3 regions of the Pseudomonas tolaasii NCPPB 2192 genome follow, and region 2 is predicted to be linked to each of the others. Evidence: predicted binding sites of a transcription regulator. Region 2 holds the regulator's gene; each other region holds the start of a gene.
What was found. The regulator FliA, encoded in region 2, starts transcription of late flagellar genes. The targets are predictions, from matches to a motif close to CTAAAGTTTNNNNNNNNNNNGCCGNTAA.
Positions count from the first base shown of each region.

Region 1: the regulator FliA is predicted to act here: its motif matches at 3,231-3,258, upstream of ATI14_RS05870 (methyl-accepting chemotaxis protein).
Region 3: the regulator FliA is predicted to act here: its motif matches at 1,387-1,414, upstream of ATI14_RS31870 (methyl-accepting chemotaxis protein).

Region 1 covers NZ_PHHD01000001.1:1,242,610-1,247,353, forward strand. The annotation lists gene ATI14_RS05865 (YifB family Mg chelatase-like AAA ATPase) at 1-1,081, shown strand, start outside; gene ATI14_RS05870 (methyl-accepting chemotaxis protein) at 1,155-3,131, opposite strand; gene ATI14_RS05875 (LysR substrate-binding domain-containing protein) at 3,298-4,218, opposite strand; gene ATI14_RS05880 (NorM family multidrug efflux MATE transporter) at 4,369-4,744, shown strand, end outside.
Region 2 covers NZ_PHHD01000001.1:3,563,582-3,568,325, forward strand. The annotation lists gene flhF (flagellar biosynthesis GTPase FlhF) at 1-921, shown strand, start outside; gene fleN (flagellar synthesis regulator FleN) at 1,026-1,859, shown strand; gene fliA (RNA polymerase sigma factor FliA) at 1,856-2,596, shown strand; gene ATI14_RS16595 (chemotaxis response regulator CheY) at 2,765-3,139, shown strand; gene ATI14_RS16600 (protein phosphatase CheZ) at 3,158-3,946, shown strand; gene ATI14_RS16605 (chemotaxis protein CheA) at 3,958-4,744, shown strand, end outside.
Region 3 covers NZ_PHHD01000001.1:4,809,859-4,814,602, reverse strand. The annotation lists gene ATI14_RS22075 (PIG-L deacetylase family protein) at 1-75, shown strand, start outside; gene ATI14_RS22070 (alpha/beta fold hydrolase) at 217-1,236, shown strand; gene ATI14_RS31870 (methyl-accepting chemotaxis protein) at 1,485-2,978, shown strand; gene ATI14_RS31225 (hypothetical protein) at 3,116-3,349, opposite strand; gene ATI14_RS22055 (TonB-dependent siderophore receptor) at 3,647-4,744, shown strand, end outside.

The DNA of each region.
Region 1 (4,744 bases), 2.3 Mb from region 2:
GCGGGCAAATGCCGAGGAAGCGTGCCTGGCGTCGGGGTTGAAGGTGATTGCCGTGGATCACCTGCTGCAAGTGGTGGCGCACCTCAATGGGCAGGTGCCGATTGAGCCTTACAGGTCAGATGGCCTGCTGTATTTGAACAAGCCTTATCCGGATTTGAGCGAGGTGCAGGGCCAGCTGGCAGCCAAACGCGCGTTGCTCATTGCCGCAGCAGGCGCGCATAACCTGTTGTTCAGCGGGCCGCCGGGCACCGGCAAAACACTGCTCGCCAGCCGCCTTCCCGGCTTGCTGCCACCTTTGAGTGAGCAGGAAGCCCTGGAAGTGGCCGCGATTCAGTCCGTGGTCAGCCTGGCGCCGTTGAGCCACTGGCCACATCGCCCCTTTCGCCAGCCACACCATTCGGCCTCCGGCCCCGCGCTGGTGGGCGGTGGATCAAAGCCGCAACCGGGTGAAATCACGCTGGCCCATCACGGCGTATTGTTTCTGGATGAACTGCCGGAATTTGATCGCAAGGTGCTGGAAGTACTGCGCGAACCCCTGGAGTCAGGCCATATCGTAATTTCCCGCGCCCGCGACCGCGTGAGCTTCCCCGCCCGCTTCCAGCTCGTCGCGGCAATGAACCCCTGCCCCTGCGGCTACATGGGCGAACCCAGCGGGCGCTGCCGTTGCACGCCGGAGCAAATCCAGCGTTACCGCAACAAGCTCTCGGGGCCGTTGCTGGACCGGATCGACCTGCACCTGACCGTCGCCCGGGAAACTACTGCGCTCAACCCCAGCCAACAGCCTGGCGACACGACGGCAAAGGCTTCAGCACAAGTCGCCGAAGCCCGCGAACGCCAACAAAAACGCCAGGGTTGTGCCAATGCCTTCCTCGACCTGCCGGGCTTGCGCGCGCACTGCCAACTGGCCAAGGCCGATGAAAACTGGCTGGAGAGCGCCTGCGAGCGGCTGACGTTATCGCTGCGCGCGGCTCACAGGCTGCTCAAGGTCGCGCGCACCCTGGCTGACCTTGAACAGGTGGAGAACATTGCCCGGCATCATTTGGCCGAGGCCCTGCAATATCGGCCTGCGGCGGTCAGCTAACTTTTTGAGGCAAACGAACTGCTGTGGCGAGCGGGCTTGTTGTGGCGAGGGAGCAAGCTCCCTCGCCACAGCCCTAGCGGAAGCGGTCCACTTCCTGGCGCAAGCCGGCCGCCAGGGTTTCCAGTTCCTTGGCGGTGATCGCCAGGTTTGAAACCACTTCGCGCTGTTCGCTATTGGCCAGCGCAATGCTTTGCAGGTTGCTGCTGAGCACGTTCGCAGTGCTGCTCTGCTCCTGGGTGGCGGTGGTAATCGCGGCAAATTGCTGGCCGGCCGAGCGGCTTTGCTCGTCGATGCGCGCTAACGCTGAGGCCACATCGGCATTGCGCGACAGGCCTTCCTGCATCAGCACGTTGCCGTGTTCCATGGTGCTGATGGCGTTGCCGGTTTCCTGCTGGATACTCTGGATCATCACCGAAATTTCATCCGTGGCCTGGCGGGTGCGCGACGCCAGGTTGCGCACTTCGTCCGCCACCACGGCAAAACCTCGGCCTTGTTCACCGGCGCGAGCAGCCTCAATGGCGGCGTTGAGCGCCAACAGGTTGGTTTGCTCGGCAATCGAGGTGATCACCCCTACGATCCCGCCGATTTCCTGGGAACGCTGGCCCAAGGTGTTGATCACCGTGGCCGTGCTGTTCAGCGCGGTGGCGATATGTTCCAGGGACGACGACGCCTCTTGCATCGAGGTACGGCCAATGCGGGTCTGTTGCGCATTTTCCTGCGCAAGCCGCTCGGTGTTGCCCATGTTGTCGGCGATGTTCAGCGACGTGGCGCTGAATTCTTCCACCGCGCCCGCCATGCTGGTGATCTCGCCGGACTGCTGCTCCATGCCCTCATACGCGCCGCCCGACAACCCGGACAGCGCCTGCGCACGGCTGTTGACCTCTTCGGCCGCCTTGCGAATGTGCGACACCATGGTCGACAGCGCCTCGCCCATCTGGTTGAAACTGCGCGCCAGCTGGCCGATTTCGTCATGGCTGGACACGTTCAGGCGCGCGCTCAAATCCCCTGCGCCCAAGGCTTCGGCCTGACGCACCAAGTCACTCAGAGGCTGCAATTTGCTGCGCAGTAACCAGACTGCCGCGCCGACAGCCAACAACATCGCCAGCACGCTGCCGATCACCAGGCGAATACCCACGGCCCAGGTCACCGCGCGGATTTCCGATTTCGGCATGCTCGCCACCACCGACCACGGGCCGCCTTCAAACGGCACCGAGACGCTGTAGAAATCTTCGTTCTTGTCGCTCCAGAAGCGGCCTTCGCCCGGCTTCTTCGCCAGGTCGACCATCACCGGCACGGCCTGGTCCAGCGCCTGCACGCCCGCCGGTGGCACCAGCCAGTGTTTCTGCTCATCCAGCAACGCCAGTGAGCCGGTCTGGCCGATCCGGAAGCGCTTGAGGTTTTCGAACTGGGCTTTCTGCTCATCGGTGTAATCGAAGCCGATGAACAACACGGCAATGACTTTGCCGCTGGCGTCGCGCACCGGGCTGTATTGGGTCATGTAGGAACGGTCGAACAGTACCGCGCGGCCTACATAATTCTGACCCGCCAGCAAGCGCTGGTAGGCCGGATGCTGGTGGTCGAGCACGGTGCCGATGGCACGGTTGCCGTCCTGCTTGGTCAGGGAGGTACTGATGCGGATGAAGTCTTCGCCGCTGCGCACGAACACGGTGGCCACGCCGCCGGACATCTGCTTGAACTCATCCACTTCTTCGAAGTTGTTGTTCAGCACCTGATCGCCCAGGTAAAGGCTTGGGGTCTGTACACCGGCCACGGTCACCGGCTGGTCCGCGTGCACGCTCAACCCTGCGCCGAAGCGCTTTTCAAACAGCCCGCTCAAACGCTGGGTACTTTCGCGCAAGGTGCTGTGGAAGGTATTGAGTTGGTCGGCCAGCAGGCGCGCCTCGCTGGCCAGGTGCTCCTCGCGGGTGTCGAGGTTGGCGGAGTCGAGGGAACGCAGGGCAAAAACAGTGCTGCCGCTGATGACGACAGCCAGAATCACGGCCAAGGCGAGGCCTAACTGGGACGCGATCCGAGCGCGAGGTTGAGACATAGAAGCTCCTGGCCGAGGCCAGGATCATCCTGATCTCTTAGCGTTGCTCGGCAAATTATCTGGTGGGAAACGTTGAAACGCGGGGGTTCCAACACACCTTCTTCGGCGGGCACGGCCAATACTTGAGCGATTCGCAGGGGTATCGCGCAAACGATTGCACGAACGGTCAATCCAGACGCTCAACCTGAGGCAGTTCCATGGCCTTGACTTCGCCCTGAAGAAACTCCGCCAGCCGGCGCAAACGCTCGCCGCCGGGGCGGGTTTTCGGCCACACCAGATAGTAATTTTCCCGGCTCGCCACTGCGGTTGGCCAGGGCAGGCTGAGGCGCCCCTGGGCCACGTCTTCGGCCACCATCAGCAAGTCGCCCATGGAAACGCCATAACCCCGCGCGGCGGCGATCATGCCCAGCTCCAGCGTGTCGAACACCTGCCCGCCCTTGAGGGAAACCTGGGACGACAGCCCCATGCGCTCCAGCCAGTTGCGCCAGTCGCGGCGGTCGGGTGTGGGGTGCAGCAGTTCGGCGGCGGCCAGGCGGTTCACATCCCACGGGCCGTCATCGAGCAGGTTCGGCGCACCGACCGGAATCAACAGCTCGGGGAACAGGTAGCACGCCTCCCAATCTGCCGGGAAATGCCCGTAGCTCAACAGCACCGCGCAGTCGAAGGGTTCCTGGTTGAAGTCGACTTCATCCACGCTCATCCACGCGCTGGTCAATTGCACTTCATTACCCGACTGCAAGGCGCGGAAGCGGCTGATCCGCGCCAGCAGCCAGCGCATGGTCAGGGTGGACGGCGCCTTCATGCGCAAGATGTCGTCTTCGGCATTCAGGGTATGGCAGGCGCGCTCCAGCGCCGCGAAACCTTCGCGCACGCCAGGCAATAACAGGCGCGCCGCTTCAGTGAGTTGCAGGCTGCGCCCGCTGCGCTGGAACAGGCGGCAGGCAAAATGTTCTTCAAGGGTGCGGATATGCCGGCTGACGGCACTTTGAGTGATCGACAACTCGTCCGCCGCCCGAGTGAATGAGTTGTGGCGGGAGGCTGCCTCAAAGGCGCGCAGGGCATAAAGCGGGGGAAGACGACGGGTCATAAGGAAAGATCCTACAGCGCAATGCCTCACCCTACCAGAATCGCCATACATGAGTTTTAGTCATGCGGATGATCGCTTTTATCCTTTTGTGGAAGGCGCCCGAAGCGCCGAGAATCAACCCTCCCCCAACCCTCTGACTTTTCGAGCGTGATGATCATGCAACATCCGGCGCGTACCGAACTCTGGGCCATTCTGCGGCTGTCAGGGCCGTTGATTGCTTCACAGTTGGCACACATGCTGATGGTGCTGACCGACACCCTGATGATGGCCCGCCTGAGCCCCGAGGCGTTGGCCGGCGGCGGCCTGGGCGCGGCGAGCTACTCGTTCGTGGCGATTTTCTGCATCGGCGTGATTGCCGCCGTGGGCACCCTCGTGGCCATTCGGCACGGCGCCGGCGACATCGAAGGCGCGACTCGCCTCACTCAGGCCGGGCTTTGGCTGGCGTGGCTGATGGCACTGGTTGCCGCGTTGCTGCTTTGGAACCTCAAACCCGTGCTGCTGATGTTCGGCCAGACCCCAACCAACG
Region 2 (4,744 bases):
CGTTTTGAGCTCAACGGTCTGCGTGAACTGCTGGAAGTGCAGCTCGGCTCACTGGCCTGGACCCAACTGCAAGGCAGCAAACCGCAACAGGCCAACCTGTGGCGCCGCCTGCAACGGATCGGCCTGTCCGGCCCGTTGTCCCGCGACCTGCTGGCGCTCACCGCCGAAGTCGAAGAGCCGCGCCAGGCCTGGCGCATGCTGCTGGCGCACTTGGCGCGCATGATCGTCACCCCGGAAATCGAACCCCTGGAAGAGGGCGGTGTGATCGCCATGGTCGGCCCTGCCGGCATGGGCAAGACCACCACCCTGGCCAAGCTGGCCGCGCGTTATGTGCTCAAATACGGCGCGCAGAATATTGCGCTGGTGAGCATGGACAGTTATCGCATCGGCGCCCAGGAACAGCTCAAGACCCTGGGCCGCATCCTCAATGTGCCGGTGACCCACGTCGACCCGGGCCAGTCCCTGGCCAATGCCCTCGATCCACTGCTGCGCAAGCGCGTGGTGCTGATCGACACCGCCGGCCTGCAAGCCAGCGACCCGGCCTTGCGCATGCAGCTCGAAAGCCTGGCCGGGCGTGGCATCAAGTCGAAAAATTACCTGGTGCTTGCAACCACCAGCCAGAAACAGGTTCTTACCGCTGCGTACCACAGCTACAAGCGTTGCGGCCTGGCCGGTTGCATCCTGACCAAGCTCGATGAAACCGCGAGCCTGGGTGAAGTGTTGAGCCTGGCGATCAGCCATGAATTACCGGTTGCTTACCTGACCGACGGCCCGCGGATTCCGGATGATCTGCATCTGCCGCGCCGTCATCAGTTGGTCAGCCGTGCCGTCAGTGTGCAAATGCAAGAAGAGCCTAGCGAGGAAGCGATGGCTGACATGTTCGCGGACCTCTACCACAACCCGGCAAAACGGGTCGGTTGAGGGCAGTGAACACCGTGAAAAGTATCTACATCGATGGTCTGCAAGCGATTCACGCGGCCAAGCCATGTAGCCTGCGTCTAAGCAAGACAAGGTAAAGAAATAAAATGGGCAGCATGCATCCCGTACAGGTGATCGCGGTGACCGGCGGCAAAGGTGGCGTCGGGAAAACTAACGTGTCAGTGAATTTGTCCCTGGCCCTGGCAGAGCTTGGCCGTCGCGTCATGCTGCTGGATGCTGACCTGGGGTTGGCAAATGTCGACGTTTTGCTCGGGCTGACACCCAAACACACCCTCGCCGATGTGATTGAAGGCCGCTGTGAGCTGCGCGATGTGCTGCTGCAAGGCCCCGGCGGCATTCGCATCGTGCCGGCAGCCTCGGGCACCCAGAGCATGGTGCACCTGAGCCCGGCGCAACATGCCGGCCTGATTCAGGCTTTCAGCGACATCGGCGACAACCTCGACGTGCTGGTGATCGACACCGCCGCCGGGATCGGCGAGTCCGTGGTCAGCTTCGTGCGCGCGGCGCAGGAGGTGCTGTTGGTGGTCTGCGATGAACCCACTTCGATCACCGACGCCTACGCCCTGATCAAACTGCTTAACCGTGACTACGGCATGAACCGCTTCCGCGTGCTGGCCAACATGGCCCAGAGCCCGCAGGAAGGGCGCAACCTGTTCGCCAAGTTGACCAAGGTCACGGATCGCTTCCTCGATGTCGCCTTACAATACGTCGGCGCAGTTCCGTATGACGAGTGTGTGCGCAAGGCCGTGCAAAAGCAGCGTGCGGTCTATGAAGCGTTCCCTCGTTCGAAGTGCGCACTGGCGTTCAAGGCCATTGCCCAGAAGGTCGATACCTGGCCGTTGCCTGCCAACCCGCGGGGGCATCTGGAGTTTTTCGTCGAGCGTTTGGTGCATCAGACGAGCGCAGGACCGGTGCTATGACATCCAGCGGCTACAACCTTTACAAAAAGTCGGCCCGTGACAGCCAGGGCGAATTGATCGAGCGTTATGCGCCTCTGGTCAAGCGCATTGCCTATCACTTGCTGGCACGCCTGCCCGCCAGCGTGCAGGTGGAAGACCTGATCCAGGCCGGCATGATCGGCCTGCTCGAAGTGTCGACCAAATACGACGCGAGCAAGGGTGCGAGTTTCGAGACGTATGCGGGCATCCGCATCCGTGGCGCGATGCTCGATGAGGTGCGTAAAGGGGATTGGGCGCCGCGTTCGGTACACCGCAACACGCGAATGGTCAGTGACGCCATTCGCGCAATTGAAGCAAAAACCGGTCGTGACGCTAAAGATCATGAAGTTGCGGCCGAACTCCAATTGAGTCTCGACGATTACTACGGGATTTTGAACGATACCTTGGGCAGCCGCCTGTTCAGTTTCGACGACCTGTTGCAGGACGGCGAACACGAAGGGCTGCACGAGGACGGCGCGAGTGCACATCTCGAACCGTCGCGTGACCTGGAAGACGAACGTTTCCAGGGGGCGTTGGCGGAGGCGATTGCCAATTTGCCGGAGCGTGAGCGACTGGTGTTGGCGCTGTACTACGACGAAGAGCTGAACCTCAAGGAAATCGGTGAGGTCCTGGGGGTCAGCGAGTCGCGTGTCAGCCAGCTGCACAGCCAGTGCGCAGCCCGCTTGCGGGGGCGATTGGGAGAGTGGCGCGCGCGCTGACAGGCAGTGTGGGGACACTGCAGACGCTACCGCGAAGGCTTCATGTTTTCGCGGATCAGTTCCGTGGTGCCCTGGGCAGTCCTTTTTGTGTAACGCCTGTTGATTGAAATGGCGCGTCCAGGTGCTGGGCGCGTTTAAGACTGCTTGGAGGTCGAATTGGACAAGAACATGAAAATCCTCATCGTTGATGACTTCTCAACGATGCGGCGGATCATAAAAAACCTGTTGCGTGACCTTGGGTTCACCAACACGGTCGAGGCGGATGACGGCCTGACGGCTATCCCGATCCTCAACAGCGGAAGCATCGACTTTCTGGTAACCGACTGGAACATGCCGGGCATGACCGGTATCGACTTGCTGCGCCACGTGCGCGCGGATGAAAAACTGCGCAGCCTGCCCGTGCTGATGGTGACCGCCGAAGCCAAGCGTGAACAGATCATCGAAGCCGCCCAGGCCGGGGTAAACGGTTACGTGGTCAAGCCATTCACCGCATTGGCCTTGAAAGAGAAGATTGAAAAAATCTTCGAACGCATCCACGGCTGATGTCATCACGGGGGAGCTATGGAGCATAAAGAAACGTCGCAGGGAGACTTTGAGTCGACCCTGAAAAAGCATGCGCATCAGTTGGTCGACAGCCTTGAAAAAGGCCAGTTCGGCGACGCGGTGCAGTTGATCCATGAGCTCAACCAGACCCGTGACCGCGGCCTGTATCAGGAAGTGGGCAAGCTCACGCGCGAGCTGCACAGTGCGATCGTCAATTTCCAGATTGACCCGCACATGCCCCAGGCCGAAGAGATCTCGCAGATCACCGATGCCACCGAACGCCTGTCCTATGTGGTCAGGCTGACCGAGGCGGCGGCCAACCGCACCATGGACCTGGTGGAAAACGCCACGCCGCTGGTCAACGGCATGGCCAACGAAGCCCAGGCCCTGAGCCACGACTGGAGCCGCTTCATGCGTCGCGAAGTGGGCGCCGAAGAGTTTCGTGAGCTGGCGCGTCGGGTCGACAGCTTTCTGTCGCGCAGCGAGCAGGAAAACCGCACGGTTTCCAGCAACCTCAACGACATTCTGCTGGCTCAGGATTACCAGGACCTCACCGGCCAGGTGATCAAGCGCGTGACCCAACTGGTCACCGAAGTGGAAAGCAATTTGCTCAAACTGGTGCTCATGGCTGGCCAGGTCGATCGTTTTGCCGGTATCGAACATGACCGCGCGGCGATCCTCTCGGAAAAAGATCCAAAAAAACATCTCGCCAAGGGTGAAGGTCCGCAGATTCATGCCGATAAACGTGAAGACGTTGTATCCGGGCAAGACGACGTAGACGATTTGTTGTCCAGTTTAGGCTTCTAAGGAGCACCCACATGAGCTTCGGCGCCGATGAAGAAATCCTTCAGGATTTCCTTGTAGAGGCCGGCGAAATTTTAGAGCAACTGTCCGAGCAACTGGTCGAGCTGGAAAGCCGACCGGATGATGCGAACCTGCTCAATGCAATTTTTCGCGGTTTTCACACTGTAAAAGGGGGCGCCGGCTTCCTCCAGCTCCATGAGCTGGTGGAGTGCTGCCACATCGCCGAGAACGTGTTCGACATCCTGCGCAAGGGTGAACGCCACGTTGATTCGGAATTGATGGACGTGATTCTCGAAGCACTGGATGCAGTCAACGGCATGTTCAGCGAAGTTCGCGAACGTGCCCCGATCACCGCTGCCACCCCGGAACTGCTGGCTGCCCTGGCGCGCCTGGCCGAACCTGCCGACCCATCGGCGGCGCCGGTTGTCGTTGCGGCACCCGAGCCTGTGGTGCAAGCCGAGCCGGATGTGACGGACAGTGAGTTCGAACAGCTGCTCAACTCCCTCAGCGCGGTCAAGGCCGAAGCCGAGGCGCCGCGGGCACCGGTTGCCGAACCCGCCAGCGAAGACATCACCGACGCAGAGTTCGAATCCCTGCTCGACCAGTTGCACGGCAAAGGCCAGTTCGCCGCTGACGCCGTGGCACCTGCCGCCGCGCCTGAAGCGCCAGCGACCAACGCCAACACCGACATTACCGACGACGAATTCGAAGCGCTGCTCGACCAATTGCACGGCAAAGGCACTTTTGCTGCCGAAGCCTTGCCGGAAGTCGCTGCCACTGCTGCCACTGGCGCCGCGCCGG
Region 3 (4,744 bases), 1.2 Mb from region 2:
ATCGGCCTGGCGCCGATGCTCGCCCAGGAACTGCTGGAACGCATGCGCGAGCCCTACGAGGTTGTATTGTCATAATTCCGAGCCAATGTATCGCAATGTGTACAGCGACCATTGCGATACACAGCGTTTAACCCACGCCATTCCTTGAAACACAGCCGATACACCGCAGCGGTCAACTGTGAGCCAGGCACACACCCAGCCCCCAGGAGACTCGCCATGCACCTTCCCTTTACCCGCCGCTCGACTTTTTTGGCCTTTGCATTGTTGCAATTCGGTGCCATTGGCGCCGCGCGCGCCGAGATGCCCGAGATCAATGTTCCCGCTATCGCCAGCCATGCTGCCTTCGGCGCGCTCAAGCATGTGAAAGCCGGACTGCTGGATGTGGCCTACGCAGAAACCGGCCCCGCCAACGGTGAGGTGGTTATTCTGCTGCACGGCTGGCCCTACGATATCGACAGCTACGCCAACGTCGCCCCGCTGCTGGCCGCCAAGGGCTATCGCGTGTTGATTCCTTACGCACGGGGCTATGGCGACACGCGTTTTCTGTCGGATAAAACCCTGCGCAACGGCGAACCCGCCGCGTTGGCGCAGGACGTGATCGATTTCATGGATGCGTTGCACATCAAGCAGGCGGTGCTGGGTGGCTACGACTGGGGCGCACGCTCGGCCGATATTGTGTCGGCGCTGTGGCCGGAACGCGTGAAGGCGTTGGTGTCGGTCAGCGGCTACCTGATCGGCAACCAGGCGGCGGGCAAAAACCCTCTGCCGCCCAAGGCCGAATTGCAGTGGTGGTACCAGTTCTACTTCGCAACGGAACGCGGCGCCGCCGGCTACCAGAAAAACACCCATGATTTCGCCAAACTGATCTGGCAAACCGCCTCACCGAAATGGGCGTTCGACGATGCCACGTTCGACCGCAGCGCCAAGGGCCTGAACAACCCGGATCATGTGGCGATCACCGTCTTCAACTACCGCTGGCGCCTGGGGCTGGTGCAGGGCGAAGCCCGTTATGACGCGCTGGAGCAAAAACTCGCCCAGTCGCCGTCCATCGGCGTGCCCACCATCACCCTCGAAGGCGATGCCAACGGCGCCCCGCACCCGCAGCCCGAGGACTATGCGAAGCGCTTCACCGGCAAATACGAATTCCGCTTGATCAACGGCGGCATTGGCCACAACCTGCCGCAGGAAGCGCCGGCGGCGTTCGCCCAAGCGGTGATTGACGCCGACCACCTGTAAAAGCAACTGACTGTGGAAGCAGTCAAGTGTGGGAGCTGGCTTGCCTGCGATGCAGGCGCCTCGGTGAGTCAGTCAGACCGAGGTGATGCCATCGCAGGCAAGCCAGCTCCCACAGGTTCAAGCCCGCACGCCGATAGTAATTTGCGACGCCTCAAGTCGCTCTCCATGATGCCGATACGCTATTACCCCGACCCGGGGTGGCACGCCCCATGCTTTGTTCCCGGCTCGACCACATGGAGTAAGAGTGAATGCCCGCACGCGCACGTTTTATGGAGCATTACCGCAAGGCCGACCGCATCATGCTGGCGTTGATCTGGCTGATGTTCGGGTTTTCGCTGGGCCTGGCGTTCTGGCACGACACCCTGCTGCAGGCAGTGGTCGTCGGGGGTGGCACCAGTGTGGTGCTGACCGCGCTGTACCGTGCCCTTGGCGGAACGCGCCTGATGCGTTGTTTGTTGGGTGCCGGGCTGATGGTGATGGCCGCGCTGCACATCAACCAGGCCCAGGGGGTGATCGAATCCCACTTCGGCATTTTCGCCCTGCTCGCGGTGCTGACGTTTTACCGCGATTGGCTGCCGATTCTGGTGGCCGCAGCGACCATCGCCGTGCACCACGTGGTGTTTCATGCCTTGCAGCATCAGGGTTTTCCGGTGTTTGTGATGGAACATCACGGCGGCTGGGCCATGGTGTTCGTGCACGCGTTTTATGTGGTGATGGAGACGATCGCCCTGCTCTACCTGGCCATTCACAGCCAGCGCGAAGCGGTCGAAAGCCAGGAAATGCTGGAGAAAATGCTCGCCGTGACGTCGCAATTCACCGCAGAGTCCGCCAAAGGTGAAGGCAAGGTGCATGTGCCTCTGGCCAAACGTTTCGATCATTTCCTTGAGCAACTGACTCACCTGATCGACGGCGTGGCCCGCGATTCCCACGGCCTGGGCCAGCTCGGCGACGAATTGGCCAGCGCCAGCGGCACCCTGGAAACCGGCGCGCGCCATCAACTGGCTGAAATCACCCAGATGACCGGCTCGATGCAACGGATGGAAGACGCCATGGGCCACATCACCTTGCACGTCGAACAGGCGGTGGAGCACGCGGACAAAGCCAGCCGGCAGATCGTGCGCGGCCAGGAAAGCGTTGGCCGCGCGCAGAACGAAATCACGCAGTTGGCCTCCCGCATCAACGGCACCAATGAGACGGTGCAAGGCCTGGCGATACAGGCCGAGCAAATCGGCTCGGTGCTGGAGGTGATCAACAGCATTGCCAACCAGACCAACCTGCTCGCGCTCAATGCCGCCATCGAAGCGGCGCGCGCCGGGGAACAAGGCCGGGGTTTTGCGGTAGTCGCCGATGAGGTGCGCAGCCTGGCCCAACGCACTGCCGTGTCCACTCAGGAAATCAAACAGATTATCGAAGGCTTGCAACACGGCAGCCGCCAGGCCGTGGAGGCCATGCATGACAGCCAGCAAGGCGTTGAGCGCTGCGTGCAAGACAGCCAAGTGGCCGTCGAGATGCTACAGGCGGTGGGGGCCGACATTGCGCACATCGATCAGCTCAACGGGCGAATTGTCAGCACCACCCGCGAGCAGTCCACGGCGAACCTGGAGATTGTCGGGCGCCTGCAATCGGTGCAGAGCATTGCGCAAAGCACCGCGGATGATGTGGAGACCCTGGCCCGCAGCAGCGAGCGCCTGCCGCCGATTGCGGTGCGCCTGGATGCGTTGGGGCGCAGGTTTCATCCCTGACGTCGTGCATGTTGTAGGGGCCAATGCGGGGGCGGAGAGTTTCCCGATGCAGACACCGGTCGAGCGTCGAAGCCGTTGCCTGGGACCGATCGCGGGCAAGACGCCCAGGCGCGTACCCAGCTCAAGTACCTCATCCATCATCTCGACACATAGACCGTGCACCAACGGTCGTCGATCAGTTCATCGGTGGTGCCGCCCACCAGCAGGCTAACCGGGTTGAAACAGGCGTTGCCTGGCCGTTTCAGCCAAATCCGTTCGCGTACGTTTTCGTCGGCATGGGCCTGATCACACCGGGGCTGAGTGCAGATGGCTTCAAGCGTCGCACCACCTGCGACCCGACTCAACTCATGGCCTGAGGCAACAACTTGCACGCCAGGAAGCCGCCTATGGCGTCTGCAGCTACAACGGTTACTCGCATGTGCATACCTCAAAAACAGGGGTGATGGGGTTGCACCGAGACTCCCGCAATACCTGTCGAACTGCAGGCGTTGAAAACGGTTGGCGTGCAACTTTTGGCACGCGCTGTTGTTTTGGCATGTCAATTCTTGCAATACTTATTGATAATGATTCGCATAATTACTATCAACAACGGACGTGCCATGCCCGCTTTCTCTACCCCGCTACGCGCTTTCACACCTTCTCGCGATCTCCTGGCCATGGCTATGTGCATGGCCACCCTGGCGCCCGCCTTTGCCGACGACAGCAGCGCTCCGCAGCCAGGCAGCCAGCCGACGACGCTGGAACTGGGCGCCACTGAAATCACCACCCACCAAATGCTGGGCAGCACCACCGAGGGCTCGAACTCCTACACCACGGGTTCGATGTCCACGGCAACCAAATTGCCGCTCACCCTGCGTGAAACGCCCCAAGCGGTCACCGTCGTAACGCGCCAGCGCATGGACGATCAGGCGATGACCAGCATCAACGACGTAGTCAAGGCCACACCCGGGCTGTTCCTGAACTTCTCCAGCGGCCCTGGCCGCCAGTCCTATACCTCGCGCGGCTTCGACATCGACAACCTGATGTATGACGGCATTCCAACCGGCTATAACGGCGTTACGGTTGGCGCGCAGCCGAACCTTGCGATGTTCGATCGCGTCGAAATCGTGCGTGGTGCGACCGGCCTGGTGACCGGCGCAGGCAACCCGTCAGCCGCCATCAACATGATCCGCAAGCGCCCGCTGGACGAACAGAAAGTCACCCTGACCGGCGCCGCCGGCAGCTGGGATGACTACCGTGGCGAGGTCGACGCCTCCAGCCCGCTCAACGACAGCGGTACCTGGCGCGGCCGTGTGGTCACGTCCTACCGCGACGCCAACAGTTTTATCGACAAAGCCGAGGAAGACCACGGCCTGTTCTACGCCGTCACCGAGGCCGACCTGAGCGAGGACACCACCCTCACCCTCGGTTTTTCGAATCAAAAGGACAAGACCAATTACTTTTGGGGCTCTTCAATGGTCGGCCAGGATGGCCATCACCTGAACCTGCCGCGCTCCTACAACCCCGGCACTTCATGGGAAAACAAGGATCAGGAAATCAACACGGTCTTCGCCGAATTGCGCCAGCGCCTGGCCAATGACTGGAGCCTGCAGGTCAACGCCAACTACGCCGCCCAGGACGCGTTGTTCTCCGGCTCCTATCAGTCGCGCTGGGTCAACAACACGCTGGCGCGCACGGTCTACCAGGCGTCCTACGACGAAAACCAGGCGGGCGTGGACGCTTTCGCGAGCGGCCCGTTCCAGGCGTTCGGGCGCACCCACGAGTTG